3 regions of the Methylophilus sp. Leaf414 genome follow, and region 2 is predicted to be linked to each of the others. Evidence: predicted binding sites of a transcription regulator. Region 2 holds the regulator's gene; each other region holds the start of a gene.

What was found. Region 2 encodes sigma-54, which starts transcription at its own class of promoters, with help from an activator protein. Its sites were predicted from a motif close to TGGCACNNTTCCTGCT; they were not measured.
Region 1: the regulator sigma-54 is predicted to act here: its motif matches at 3,308-3,323, upstream of ASG24_RS03360 (DUF1549 and DUF1553 domain-containing protein).
Region 3: the regulator sigma-54 is predicted to act here: its motif matches at 2,749-2,764, upstream of nirB (nitrite reductase large subunit NirB).

What each region holds. Positions count from the first base shown of each region.
Region 1 is NZ_LMQQ01000001.1:685,198-690,057, forward strand. It holds gene ASG24_RS03355 (DUF1501 domain-containing protein) at 1-671, opposite strand, end outside; gene ASG24_RS03360 (DUF1549 and DUF1553 domain-containing protein) at 732-3,047, opposite strand; gene ASG24_RS03370 (response regulator) at 3,450-4,382, opposite strand; gene ASG24_RS03375 (ATP-binding protein) at 4,379-4,860, opposite strand, start outside.
Region 2 is NZ_LMQQ01000005.1:69,246-74,105, forward strand. It holds gene tyrS (tyrosine--tRNA ligase) at 1-490, shown strand, start outside; gene ASG24_RS12910 (RNA polymerase factor sigma-54) at 555-2,102, opposite strand; gene lptB (LPS export ABC transporter ATP-binding protein) at 2,109-2,855, opposite strand; gene lptA (lipopolysaccharide transport periplasmic protein LptA) at 2,867-3,487, opposite strand; gene lptC (LPS export ABC transporter periplasmic protein LptC) at 3,542-4,189, opposite strand; gene ASG24_RS12930 (SIS domain-containing protein) at 4,213-4,860, opposite strand, start outside.
Region 3 is NZ_LMQQ01000004.1:141,968-146,827, forward strand. It holds gene nirB (nitrite reductase large subunit NirB) at 1-2,547, opposite strand, end outside; gene ASG24_RS09745 (bifunctional protein-serine/threonine kinase/phosphatase) at 3,009-4,697, opposite strand; gene ASG24_RS09750 (NarK/NasA family nitrate transporter) at 4,757-4,860, opposite strand, start outside.

The DNA.
Region 1 (4,860 bases), on a different contig from region 2:
GAATCACCAGGACGGAAAGCGGTACCCTGGTACACAGCCGGCAGGAAGCCGGAACTCCAGTTGACCGAACCGGCATCCGGTTCACGCATGCCGTTGTACAGCACCACATAAGAAGGCAGGTCGCGGTTGGCTGAGCCAAGTGCATAATTCACCCAGGCGCCGAGTGAAGGCCGGCCAGGGTTTAAATCCCCGGTATTCAGCTTGAGGATAGAAATATCATGCGTGGCACCCACGGTCACGCTGGAGCGAATAAATGCCATCTTGTCGGCCTGACTGGCCATGTTAGGCAGCAGATTTGAAAACCAGGCACCACTGTCACCATGCTGCTTCCAGTCACGGTTGTTAGCCGCATACAGTTTGCCTACGCCCCCTTGAGTAAAGGTTTTAAGTCCTTTGAGGAAAGAGGCTGGTACATCTTGCCCGGCCAGCCTGATCAGTTCCGGTTTATAGTCAAACAAATCGAGTGAGGAAGGCGCGCCTTTCATATGCAGCCAGATCACCGACTTCACCTTGCCGGCAAATTGCGTCGGTTTTGGTGCGAGAGGATCCACCAGATCGGACGCCATGGCCGTCCCAATAAAGCCAACGCCTGGAATAAATCCGGCCGCAGCGGCTGCGCCACCCAGGCCTAAACCGGCATTGATCAAAAACTTCCTGCGACTGTCATTCATTGTTTTCCCCAAAACTTAAAAACGTTAATCCTAGAAACTCACATTTAAGGTAATACGGACTTAGAACCTGTATACAAACTCATTGGTATTCACCAGGCTTTGCACCATATCGACAAAAGCTGCGGTACGTACCGGGTTAAGGTGGCTGGTATCTGCCACACCTATGGGCACGGCGACAGCAAATCCGCCATCCTTGGCCTGCGTTTTAATGATGTTTTCCTGCTTATTCAGGAAAGCCTGCAATGAGGCGCGCTCCTGGTTGCTAGGCAAGCGGGAGAAGATCACCTGATACAACCGGTCCAGCTGTGCTTTTTCATTGGTACCGGCTTCATTTATCACACGGCCAGCCAGCGACTGCGACCAGTTGACCACCAGCGGGCTGTTGAATAAGGTCAACGCCTGCAAGGGAGTGGTGGTGACATCACGTTTGTGATGGGCCTTGGAAGGATCCGCCGGATCAAAATTCTGCAACATCGGATAGGGCAAGCTGCGTTTACTGTAGATATAGATCGAACGGCGGTTCCAGTCAGATGTGGTTTTTGAAACCGGCCACAGGCGGTTGCCATTCTCATCCACAGGCCCCTGGTCGCCAGCCGTCACAGGCGGCAATACCGATGGGCCGCCTACTTCCTCGTTTAGCACGCCAGCTACATAGAGCAGAGAATCACGGATCACTTCAGCTTCCAGTCGTTTGCGCGGATAAGTTGCCAGCAATTTGTTTTCCGGATCGACTTTGGCCGCTTCCGGACGCTCTGCTGAAGATTGGCGATAGACGCTGGACAGCAGAATCTGGCGATGCAGTTTCTTGATGCTCCAACCCTGCTCGGTGAAGTTAGTCGCCAGCCAGTCAAGCAGTTCGGGATGCGTAGGTTTGTCGCCGGCACGCCCAAAATTCTCAGCCGTGGAGATAATGCCGCGGTCAAAGTATTGCGCCCACACGCGGTTGACATATACACGGGCAGTGAGAGGATTTTCCGGGCTGGCCAGCCAGTTAGCGAGCGCAGTCCTGCGGCCTGAAGAAGTGGTGGTCGGCTTGATGTCGAGTGTGGCATTGCCCCACAGCTTTGGCAGGCCTGGCTGCACAGCTTCGGTTGGCCGCTCATGAATACCACCGAACCGTACAAAGGTCGGTGGGATATCAGTCGCGCTCAGCTCTGCCGCTGCAGTGTAATTTGAGGAACCACTGGCAGGTTTCAGGTCATCAAACTTGCGTAATTCTTTCTGCAGGCGCTGGTATTCATCCCACGCAGCCACCTTATCCGGCGTATGCTCCGGATGCTCCTTGGTTTCAGCCACCAGTTTCAGGTAGCCGGTGCCGCCATTCACGCCAGACACAGATTGCCAGCGGAAATTAATCCATTTATCCAGCCCGTTCTGTTCCTTTTCCGGCTTTTGCAAGGCAGCCAGGGTGTCGGTGATATAGCGCGACTTCTGGTACTGAATGCTGGCATCCTTGTATGGATCCAGCACTTTGCGCTGAGCATCACGGATATGTTTGGTTGCGGCCTGGTATTTGACAAACTGCTCCACATATTGCTTGTCCCAGACACTTTCAGACCCTTTTGCCAGCTCTTTTTTGGTGTCAAACACCGTGTTGGAGAACACCGATTGGAACTGGAAATACTCTTTCTGACTGATTTTGTCCTGCTTGTGGTTATGGCAACGCGCACATGCCATGGTGGTGGCCAGGAAAGTCTCGCTCACATTGTCAGCAATATCGGTTTCAATCTGGTATTTGCGCTGTATCATATCGCGCGAATTGCTGTTATCAGGATAGCCAGCGAGATAACCGGTGGCGATTTTCGCTTCCTGGCTGTCCGGCCATAATTCATCCCCGGCAATTTGCTCCTTGATAAACAGGTCAAACGGCTTGTCCTGGTTAAAGGCCGCAATCACATAATCGCGATAGCGCCAGTTATTTGGACGCCCGGCATCATTCTCAAATCCTGCACTATCGGCATACCGCGCCAGATCCAACCAGCGACGTGCCTGACGTTCTCCGAAGCGAGGAGATGCCAGCAGGCGATCTACCAGCTTTTCATAGGCGTCAGAAGACCTGTCAGCGGCAAAAGCCTTCACCTCTTCGGGGGTAGGTGGCAAGCCCCAGGCATCCAGGGTTGCCCGGCGGATAAAAGTTACCCGATCAACTTCTACAGCAGGCTTTAACTGTTTACTTTCCAGCTTCGCCAGAACAAAACTATCGATAGGCGTGCGTACCCATGCTTTTTGCGACACCACCGGCACAGCAGGTTTTTGCGCTGTCTCATAAGGTGACCAGCGTTTTTCTGTCACTGAATTAGCCGGACTCCCCTCTTCAGCCATTAACGGACCAGCAAATAAGACTGACAGTAAAGCCAGGCACTGTATGTTCTTCATTGTTTTTATTTCCATCATCAGGTAAATGTTAGAAAACGCACCGTATCGGTTACAACACCATGACATCAACGGCTACAGGGGATATAGCAAACGCTATACCAGATGACAAAAATGCTTACATCACATAACTTATTGCAATAGAAACAATGAGATAAGAATTAAAAAAGCAGGCCGGGAGATAAGAAAAATAATTTAACAAAAGAAAATTTGTTTTAAATAAAACAGTAGGCTGTTGCAGCAACAACAGCTTAAAAATCCAGATCAGCAAAAATACCAACAAAAAAACCATCACCAGGCCTGGTGACGGTTTTTCTGATGACATCAGCTTTGAACTGCTAAACCGAGTTAGTGATTACCGGATAAAAAATTAAAATACTCATTCAAACCACTGTGGGTTAAAAACTAGAATTTAATTTTTGAAGCGACCAGCGAAGCGGCAGCTGTCCTGGTTTCCACCCCGAGTTTCTGGAACACGTGTTCAAGATGTTTATTGATAGTGCGCGGGCTGGTACCCAGGATCTCACCAACGTCCTTATTGGTTTTGCCCTTGACTGTCCAGTAAAGCACTTCTGATTCACGTTTGGTGAGCTGGAATACCTTACCCAGTGATTCAATCTGCAGTTCGTCCGAGTGCTCGCGCAGCACGATTACCCATTGCTCTTCACTGGTATTTGCAACCGTGAGGCTGAGCCGCGCACTGCCTTGATTAACATTCAAGGTTTGCATGGTTTGCTTGGCGGAAAATTGCTGTACACAGTTTTCCAGCCATTGATAAATCATGGGTGGCAAAGTCTGCACTGCGCTGTAAGCCTCTTTGGCTACCCATTCGGCGAAATACTGTTCCAGGTATTGCTTGGCTAACGGCGTTTGCCATACCAACCGTTTATCCGCAGGTAGAATGGCTATCGTGGCCTGGCCAAAGGCATCCAGGGCAGAAGTGGCCTGATGCATTTTTGTGGCATTCTGCACATGCGCTTTCACGCGGGCCAACACTTCCGCCGGACGCACGGGCTTGGTCACATAATCCACACCACCGGCGTCAAACGCCATGGTGACGTGTTCAATTTCAGTCAGGCCGGTCATGAAAATCACCGGGATATGCTGGGTTTCGGCAGTGGCCTTGATGCGCCTGCAGGTGGCAAATCCATCCAGGCCGGGCATCATCGCATCCATCAGGATCACATGCGGCTGCATCAGGTGGGCGACCTGCAAGGCCATTTCACCTGAATTGGCGACACAGACCTGATAGCCAGACTCATCCAGGGCATCATGCAGATAAGCCAGGTTTTCCGGCACATCATCTACAATCAACACAGTATAGTTTGGGTTGGTCATTTTGCATCCTCAATCAAGCGTTGCAGTGTAGCAAAATCAAAGCGGTCTATGGCCTGTTGCAGAGCGTTAATCAATGTTTGATGATGTGAATGTTTTTGCGCCAATGTCGCAAGTACTTCTCGCGCACCTTTGACATAGCCGACCTTGGCATACTGCATCAGGTTTTCAATTAATTCTTCCGGAATAGCGGGGGCGTCTTTTGGAACTGGTATCGCCTGAGCGTCTGACAGCAGTAACTGGGTTTCTTTGTTGCTATCTACATACCGCCAGACCAGGCCCAGGCGGTGCCCTACCCAATCCAGCACTTCGTCCAGATTCACCGGTTTAACAAAGAAATCCTGTGCCGGTATTTTGGCCTGGTTATCCAGGCTGCGGTCGTAGGCATTGGCAGACACAATCGCGATAGGAATCTGCGAGTGATGCACCTCGCGGATAATATATGCGGCTTCCCAGCCATCCATCACCGGCATCGCCAGAT
Region 2 (4,860 bases):
TGGTATCAGCGAGGCACCCGAATTAATTTTTGCCAAAATCATGTCTGTCTCCGACACGCTGATGTGGCGCTATATTGATTTACTGTCTTTTGCCTCACTGGAAACGATCGCCGAATGGAAAGCGCAAGTTGCCGGTGGCGAAAACCCGCGTAATATCAAGGTAGGTTTTGCGCAGGAAATCGTAGCCCGATTCCACGGACAGGCAGCAGCAGAAAAAGCACTGGCAGATTTCCAGACGCGCGCCAAAGGTGGCATCCCTGATGATGTGCCGGAAGTGGAAGTGGCCATTGAAGGCGAGAGTATTGGTATCAGCCAGTTACTGAAACTGGCTGGCCTGGTAGAAAGCACCAGTGAAGCGATGCGTGCCATTCAGCAAGGTGGAGTGAAACTGGATAGCGTAAAAGTGGAAGACAAAAATCAGCAATTGGAAAAAGGCGTGGTGGTGGCCCAAGTTGGCAAACGCAAGTTCGCCAAAATAACCATTAAGTAATTAACTGCTTGAAAGTAAAAGGCCGCTTTTTAGCGGCTTTTTTCTGGAATATAGAGATTACGCTTTAAAGTGACTTACGCAAATTGGCGGGTGGAATGCTCAATGATTCACGATATTTGGCAATGGTCCGGCGCGCTACCACAATGCCCTGTTGTGCCAGGGTGTCGGTAATCTGATTATCTGACAATGGTTTTTTGACGTTTTCTTCTGCGACCATCTGTTTGATCAGTGCTCGGATCGCCGTCGCCGAGCAGGAACCACCAGCATCTGTCGCAACTGAGCTGCCAAAGAAGTATTTAAGTTCATAAACGCCGCGTGGTGTGAGCATATACTTATGCGTAGTTACCCTGGAAATGGTGCTTTCGTGCAATTCGAGTTCTTCGGCAATCTCACGTAATACCAGCGGGCGCATGGCAATGTCACCGTGCTCAAAAAAGTTGCGCTGCCTATCCACAATTGCTTGCGATACGCGCAATATGGTCGAGAATCGTTGCTGGATATTCTTGATCATCCATTTGGCTTCTTGCATCTGGCTTTGCAGATACTGGCCGGAACTCTCACGATTACGTTTAAGAATATCGGCATACATCTGGTTGATGCGCAATTTAGGGATCACGCCATCATTCAGGGTAGCTACCCAAATACCTTTAATCTTTTTGACCACCACATCATGCTGGATAAAATGATCGTGGCTGAAATTGGAAAATTCGCTACCCGGCCTCGGGTTTTGCTGGCGGATTAGCTGTTGCGCGCCTTTGAGTGAGGTTTCATCGCAACTCAATTGTTTGCGCAGCTTCACAAAATCTTTATTGGCAAGCAGTGCCAGATGATCTTTGACCAGTGCAATGGCGGTTTTCAGGTAGGGCGTATCCCCAGGCAAGGCATTAAGTTGCAATAACAGGCATTCACGCAAATCGCGTGCACCTATGCCGATGGGATCAAGATTCTGGATCAGCTTGAGTGCGGTCTCCAGCTCGAGCAAATCTACCTCAAGTTCAAGCGGCAGGTTTTCAACGACTTCCTGCAGATCCTGTTCGAGATAGCCGTCATCATTAATGCTGTCGAGCAGCAGTTTAACCAGGCTCATATCACGGTGCGATAAATGCGCCAGCTGAATCTGGTCTATGAGGTGCTCACGCAAGCTGATGCTGCTGGCATCCTGGCGGGAGAAATCGCCGTCTTCATCGTCATTATTGTTGCGGCCTGCCTCGTCCCAATTGCTGGTACTGCCAAATTCGCCATAATCATCTTCAAATTCCGGCGGTGTGAATTCTTCATTAAGGTTGGGTAATTCGCCTTCGTTACCGCTAAGGTCATCCCGTAATTCTTCACGCAAAGTATCGGCTGGCGAAGAAATATCCTGTTGAATGGCAACGTCAAATGAACTGGCATCTTCCACTTCAGCCTGAGCCTGCAACGGTGCTTCGGGCGTGTTATCTTCAAACTCGCCTTCTTCATTGTCAGCCATTTCCAGTAAAGGATTTTCCTGCAAGATGGCTTCCAGCTCCTGGTTAAGTTCCAGCGTCGACAATTGCAACAGACGGATAGACTGCTGCAACTGCGGCGTCAGAGCCAGGTTTTGCGACATGCGTAATTGCAGGTTTTGCTTCATAACAAATTACAGCCTAAAGTTTTTGCCCAGATATACTTCACGTACACCTTCGTTCTGGATGATTTCATCCGGCGTACCCGCGGCAAAGATGGCGCCTTCATTCACGATATAAGCGCGGTCGCATATATCCAGCGTTTCACGCACGTTATGATCTGTGATTAAAATGCCTATATTCTGGCTGCTGAGGTAACGGATAATTTTCTGGATCTCGATCACCGCAATCGGGTCAATCCCGGCAAATGGCTCATCCAGCAGAATAAACTTCGGGTCAGTTGCCAGGCAACGCGCGATTTCAACCCGGCGGCGCTCACCCCCTGACAAACTGACAGCCTGGCTATTGCGGATATGCTGGATATGTAGCTGATCCAGCAATGATTCCAGTTTGGCTTCACGCTGTTCAGCGGTATAAGGACGGGTTTCCAGTATCGAAAGAATATTATCGGTCACAGACATCTTGCGAAAAATGGAGGCTTCCTGCGGCAGGTAGGCCAGACCCATACGCGCACGCTCATGCATGGGGGCGTGGCTAACATCGGTACCATCCAGGGTGATACGGCCGTCATCCAATGCCACCAGGCCAACAATCATATAGAAGCTAGTGGTTTTGCCTGCACCATTCGGACCCAGTAATCCGATCACTTCACCACTGTGCAAATCAAGCGTGGTGTTTCTGACGACGGTACGGCCCTGATAGGTTTTTTTTAAATGGCTGACGCACAAATGGCTGTTGTCTGGAGAAACGGTTGTTTGCATATTGCCAGTCTTTACTGTGATTCTTTCTTGGATCCGTTTTCAGGTGCATCGGGTACCGGTTCAGTCCTTAACTGCAACGAGCGATTCATCCGCAACCCTTGTTGGGTATTAGATTTGTTATCTAACACTGGTGGGGTTGTTTTGTTTTTTGGCTGTATGGTAGCTTTCACGCGGCTGTTGGCGGTGCCATTCGGGTTTGCTTTAGTGCCACCGATCACTTCTGCATATTCGGCATTGGCGTCATAACTGATGTAATCACCCGTCACTACGTCTTCGCCACGTTTGACCCAGGCATTGGTATACAGTTGCACTTTATCCATGCGGGCATTGTATTCAATGCGCTGACCACTGCCTTGCATCCACTCATTTTTGCCGGTGCGTTTCTGTTTAAATGTGGTTGGCGTGCTAGGAGTGCCGGTACAAGTGCTATGCTGGAAGCCATCCTGGTCTTCACGTACTATCATCTTGTCGGCCTTGATTTGCAAAGTACCCTGGTTCAGGATCACATTACCGGTATAGACGCTGATTTTTTTCGCATCGTTGACGCTGACGGTATCGGCTTCCAGCTCTATCGGCTGGTCACGATCTGACTCCTCAGCCCAACCGGTAGCTGAGCATAGCGTGCCCAGCATCAGGCAGGTAACATAAAATAATTGCGTGCGCGTTTTCAACTCATCTCTCCAGAATCATCGACTCTTAGTACTTGTATTTTTGCTGGTGCCGCTTTTAGCTGGCTTGACCACAGCCTTTGTGGGTGCTGCATCGGGCGCTCGCTCATAATGAACATGCACCCGGTTAAATAATTGCATGGTTTCCGATTTTTTATCAAAACGCATACCGGTACCGGTAATCACTGTCGCTGGTTTCTGATGGATAGTGACGGGCAAATCGGTATAAGCAATATCCGTATCCGGCTCTACGAATAACTTCTCGGTAAGCATTTGCATTTCACCTTTTTCAGCGGTGGCCTGGCGAATCACTTTGACCTGTTTGTCAAACTCCACCAGTTTACCATTGCCGGATATTTTGCCACGCTGACCGTGAATCTGTGTGTATGGAGACTCTTGTCCAAACTGGGTAAAACGCGGCCTGTCCAGTTCAGTGTGGTCACTATCCGGGTAGTGGCGCATCTGAGCAGCAGCCAGCACATATTTTGTTTTTCCAGTCGCATCGGTGCGCGTGCTGACAAAGTTATACAGCATGTAATCGGGCGCATGACGGCTCAGACCAGTCACGCGCGCCGCTTGCTCTTGCACTGTTTGGTTAATCCAAAAAGTCAGCAGTGCCAAAAACAGCATCAAACCAATCGGCAGCAGAATCGGATATTTAAGCATGCGTAAAATCTCTACCTGTCTGCCTAAACGACTTTCGCCTTGAGCAAGTCATGCATATTAAATGCGCCTACCAATTGCTGTTGCTCGTTCACAGCCAGAAAACCATTGATTCTGTGTTGCTCCATCAAACTGACGGCTTCAACGGCCATTTGCTGGGTACCCAACAGTCGGGGCTGCTTGCTCATCACATTTAAAATAGGCGCCTGGTGATCCGTGAGTCCCTGAACAAACAGGCGTCTTAGGTCGCCATCGGTAAATATACCAGTCGGTTTTTGTTCAGCATTCACAATGGCAGTAAACCCCATGCCTTTGCTGGTGATTTCCTGGATTGCCTGCTGCACCGTGGCTTTTTCACTGATACTTGGAATAGCATCGCCAGTGCGCATCACATCTTTAATCCTGACCAGTAATCGGCGGCCAAGACTACCCCCGGGGTGCGAACGGGCGAAGTCTTCGGCAGTAAATTCGCGCTGCTCAAGCACGCATAACGCCAGTGCATCGCCCAAAGCCAGTGCCGCGGTGGTGCTCGCGGTCGGTGCCAGGCCTAGCGGGCAGGCTTCATGACCAACTGCAGCACTTAAATGTACTTCCGATTCACGCGATAAGGTTGAATCTTGCGTGCCGGTAATGCTGAGAATACGGGCGCCAATGCGACGGATAGCAGGCAGAAT
Region 3 (4,860 bases), on a different contig from region 2:
GATAGGGATGACCTTTGCCTGCTTCTTTTCTTCTACTGTTGCCGGGCGCATCTGGTCGCGTTCCTTGACGAAGACGATGTTATTGTCGCCAGCTACGCTGTTGACGAAGCTGCGGAAACGTTTACGCACTTCAGGATCATTGACGGCGGTTTTCCACTCATCCTGGTAGTTATCCACCACATGCTGCATCTGCGCTTCCAGCTCTGCGCCCAGGCCCAGGGTATCGTTGATGACCACGTCTTTCAGGTAGTCGAGGCCACCTTCCAGGTTGTCACGCCAGGTACTGGTGCGTTGCAAGCGGTCAGCAGTGCGGATGTAGAACATCAGGAAGCGGTCTATCATGCGGATCGCGTCTTCTTTGCTGAGGTCGCTGGCGATCAGTTCGGCGTGGCGCGGTTTCATACCGCCGTTACCGCATACGTACAGGTTCCAGCCGCTTTCGGTCGCGATCAGACCCACATCCTTCCCTTGTGCTTCGGCGCATTCACGTGTGCAACCGGAAACACCAAACTTGATCTTGTGCGGGGCGCGCAAACCTTTGTAGCGGTTCTCCAGCTGTACCGCCAGGCCGACACTGTCGTCCACGCCATAGCGGCACCAGGTGGAACCGACGCAGCTTTTTACGGTGCGTAGCGATTTGCCGTAGGCATGGCCGGACTCAAAACCGGCAGCGATCAGCTCTTCCCAGATATTAGGTAATTGCTCGACGCGGGCACCAAACATATCCACTCGTGCACCACCAGTCACTTTGGTATACAGCTTGTATTTCTTGGCGATCTGGCCGATGGCGATCAGTCCATCCGGTGTGACTTCGCCACCCGGCATGCGTGGTACCACGGAATAACTACCATCTTTCTGGATATTGCCGAGGAAGTAGTCGTTGGAGTCCTGCAATGAAGCCAGGTCTTTCTTCAGGATAAAATCATTCCAGACTGAAGCCAGTACACTGGCGGCAGTCGGCTTGCAGATATCGCAGCCCAGGCCTTTACCATGCTTGTGCACCAGTTCGTCAAAGGTCCTGATCTGCTCTACGCGCACCAGGTGGTAAAGCTCCTGGCGCGAGTAAGGAAAGTGTTCGCACAGGTGGTTGTTGACGGTCATGCCCAGCTTGACCATTTGCGCTTTCATCACTTGCGTCACTAAAGGTACGCAGCCGCCGCAGGCCGTACCCGCCTTGGTGCAGGATTTGATGGCGCCTATGCTGCAATTGCCGGCAGCCACCGCTTCGCCAATCTCGCCTTTGTTGACGTTGTTGCAAGAACATAGCACTGCCGTGTCTGGCAAGGCATCCACACCCAGGCCAGGTTTTTCCTTGCCATCGCTGGCAGGCAGGATCAGGAATTCAGGATTTTCCGGCAAGGCCATGTCGTTGACGGTCATTTGCTGCAAGGTGCCGTATTCATCGGCATTGCCGATCAGCACCGCGCCCAGCAGTTTCTTGCCATCTTCGCTAACGACGATTTTTTTGTAGATGTTGCGTACTTCATCTGTGTACTGGTAGCTACGGCAGCCATGGGTCTTGCCGTGCGCATCGCCGACACTGGCGACATCAACGCCCATCAGCTTGAGCTTGGTGCTCATATCGGCACCCTTGAAAGTTGACGCGGTTTCACCTGCCAGGTGCGCGCAGGCCGTGCGGGCCATGTCATAGCCAGGCGCTACCAGGCCGAACATCTCATCGTTCCAGCTGGCACATTCGCCGATGGCGTAAATGTCGTGGTCGCTGGAGCGTGAGAAATCGTCAATCGCGATACCGCCGCGTGCACCTATCGCCAGGCCGGATTCACGTGCCAGTTCATCACGCGGCCGGATACCGGCAGAGAACACGATCATGTCGGTTTCCAGCCAGGTTTCATCAAAAAACACCATGCGGTGGCGCGCAGTGGCGCCATCGACAATCGCGGTGGTATTGCGGCTGGTATGTACATGCACACCAAGCTCCTCAATCTTGCTGCGCAGCACACGGCCACCGGCTTCGTCCACTTGCACGGCCATGAGGCGCGGGGCGAATTCCACCACGTGGGTATCCAGGCCCATGTCACGCAATGCCTTGGCGCATTCCAGGCCCAGCAGGCCACCGCCGACCACCACGCCGCTCTTGGAGGTTTTACCTGCCGCGGTCATCGCTTCCAGGTCTTCAATGGTGCGGTACACAAAGCAGTTTTCGCGGTCACGCCCGGCCACCGATGGCACGAACGGTACCGAGCCGGTGGCCAGTACCAGTTTGTCGTATGGCAGCAGTGTGCCATCTGTCAGGGTCACCAGATGCTGATGGCGATCAATATGGCTCACACGCGCATTCAGGCGCAATTCCAGGCCAGGGCGGTCATAAAAACCAGGCTCAACCAGTGACAGGTCTTCAGCTGTGCTGCCGGAGAAAAAGCTGGAAAGATGCACACGGTCATAAGCCGGGCGTGGTTCTTCGCCCAATACCGTCACTTGCAGGTTGGCGGCCGCCAGGTCAGGGTGGCGCTTGACCAGTTCCTGCATAAAGTAATGTCCCACCATGCCGTTGCCGACAACTACTATGCGGGTGTGTTGATTCATCGTAATGTTCCCCATCAGATGCAAGCATGTGACACGTTATTTCATTGATCATGCATTGCTGTTTACTAAGCTAAAAACGAAAAAAGGCGTCCATAGCTTATCTATCGACTACCGGTGGCAGTTCGAAAAACAAGCTATGGACGCCGTTGTCCATAAAAACTAATCGTTAATAAAACGAGATTTAATATCTATTGAGCAATTAGCAAGCGACATGCCAATCTGGATATAGAGTATTGATAAAATCTGAAAATTTTTTAAGTGATTGTTTTATTGATGTTTAATTCCGGTTTGTGAAAAGTCTGGATATATTTTTGTAAGGGTGGCATGGCTGGAAAAACCATCTGAGCGCACGGGAATGATGCAAATTAGAGCGGTTGCACCAGAATGGGTCTTGATTGAAGGTAAGCGTTTCAATCTGAACCCAGAGATGTTTTTAATTCTTTACGAGAAGGGTTGTCTAGTCAGGTAATAAACAACAAGTAGATCAGGATAAGATTGGCCAGCAAAGAGCAGATAGCCAGCCACTGCCATTTGACAAGCCTGGCGCGCGCAATCAGTGGCATGCGTGGGATCACTACCGGCTTCAATTCGCCATGCTCCATGGCGAGCAGCATTTCTTCGGCCGTTTCAAAACGGTCTTCCGCTTTCCTGGCGATTGCTTTAAGAATCACGTTTTCCAGCCAGGCGGGGATTTCTGGCCGGTAGCGGCTGGGTTTGATCGGCTCGCCAAAACGCGGTGACTGGAAAGGCTCTATCTCGCCGTAGGGATATTTGCGGGTGAGCAAATGATAAAGTGTCACGCCGGCGGCATAAATGTCTGCCTGCCGGTCAGCCACTTTACCGTCAAACAACTCGGGTGCCATAAAACTGGGTGTGCCCGGGTTTTCCATCTGCTCTGGCATCGGCAGGGTAGGGTTTAGTGCAACACCCAGATCAAGAATCCGCAGGCGGGTGTCACTACCGATATGGATATTGGCTGGTTTGATATCGCGGTGCACAATATTCAGGCGGTGCAACATGCTCAAACCGCGCAATAAATCCTGGCCGATATTGGCAACGCCATTCATGGTGAAATGGTGGCCGGCATCCAGCCGTTGCTGCAAGGTTGAGCCTTCGTGCCAGGTCATCACATAATAAAGTGCGCTGCGCTGTTCCAGCGTCAGCGGCAATATCTGCGGCACACATTGCGAGACGACGCGCTTGGCTAGCCACTCTTCATTCAGTAAAGCTTCGCAACTTTCCTTGTCGTCCGCACGTGAGGGTTGCAGGGTTTTTAATACAAACAGTTGCCCGGCTGGATTTTTCACCTGGTAGAGGATGCTCAGGCGCGAATCGTGAAGCACCCTGGTCACGGTGAAACCATCGATCTGGTCGCCGACAGAAAGTTTAGGCGGCAACGGCAGGCTGAGCGCATCGGCCAGCATATCGGTCAGATGGTCCTGGCCGACGCTTTCAATATTAACGATCACCGCGGAAGCATTATCCTGGCCGCCTTTTTCGATCGCCAGTGCAGTCAGGTATTCAGCCACCATTTGCGGGGAGTGGTAGAGCATCAACGCGCGGTGAATTTCCGCATCGCCCACTGCATCCCATACCCCATCACTGAGGATGGCATACACATCACCGGGTTGCAGCAAGCCTTCAGCATAATCCACCGTTAGCTGGTCATCCAGCCCGATCGCACGTTTAAGCACATGCCGCATGTCCGGTCTGTCCCAAACGTGATCCGTAGTCAGGCACTGCAATGATTGCTCGCGCAGGCGGTAAATACGCGTGTCGCCCACATGTGCCAGCACATAGCGCTGACCGCGCAATACCAGCATGGACAAGGTCGTTGCCATGCCCGCCATCTTGCTGTTCTTGCGCGCTTGCGACAGTACCCACAGGTTGGCTGCCTGCACGACCTTGTCCAGCGCATGCTGCACCGTCCAGGTTTCCGGGGTGGCGTAATAATCCGCCGAAATACTCCTGGCAGTCATTTCCGACGCTTCAGCACCACCGGCACCACCGCTGACACCATCGGCGACCAGCATCAAGGCGCCTTTGATTGCCAACTGCGAGGCAGCGGGGGTGACCACGGTCACATAGTCTTCGTTACGCAGCCTGGGACCGGTTACGCTATGTTCACCGACTGTAAAAACGAGACTCATAAGCCAGCCATTTAAAGGTTTTTGGAATTATACGGTGGCTAGTCTATCTATTGGCCGGTTTATACCTTGGCCGCCGTCACGCTCGCTGCACCCCAGGTAGTACGCCAGCGGTTTTTAACACCAGTCAAACCTACCAGTGCCAGGATAGCTAATCCGGCAAAAA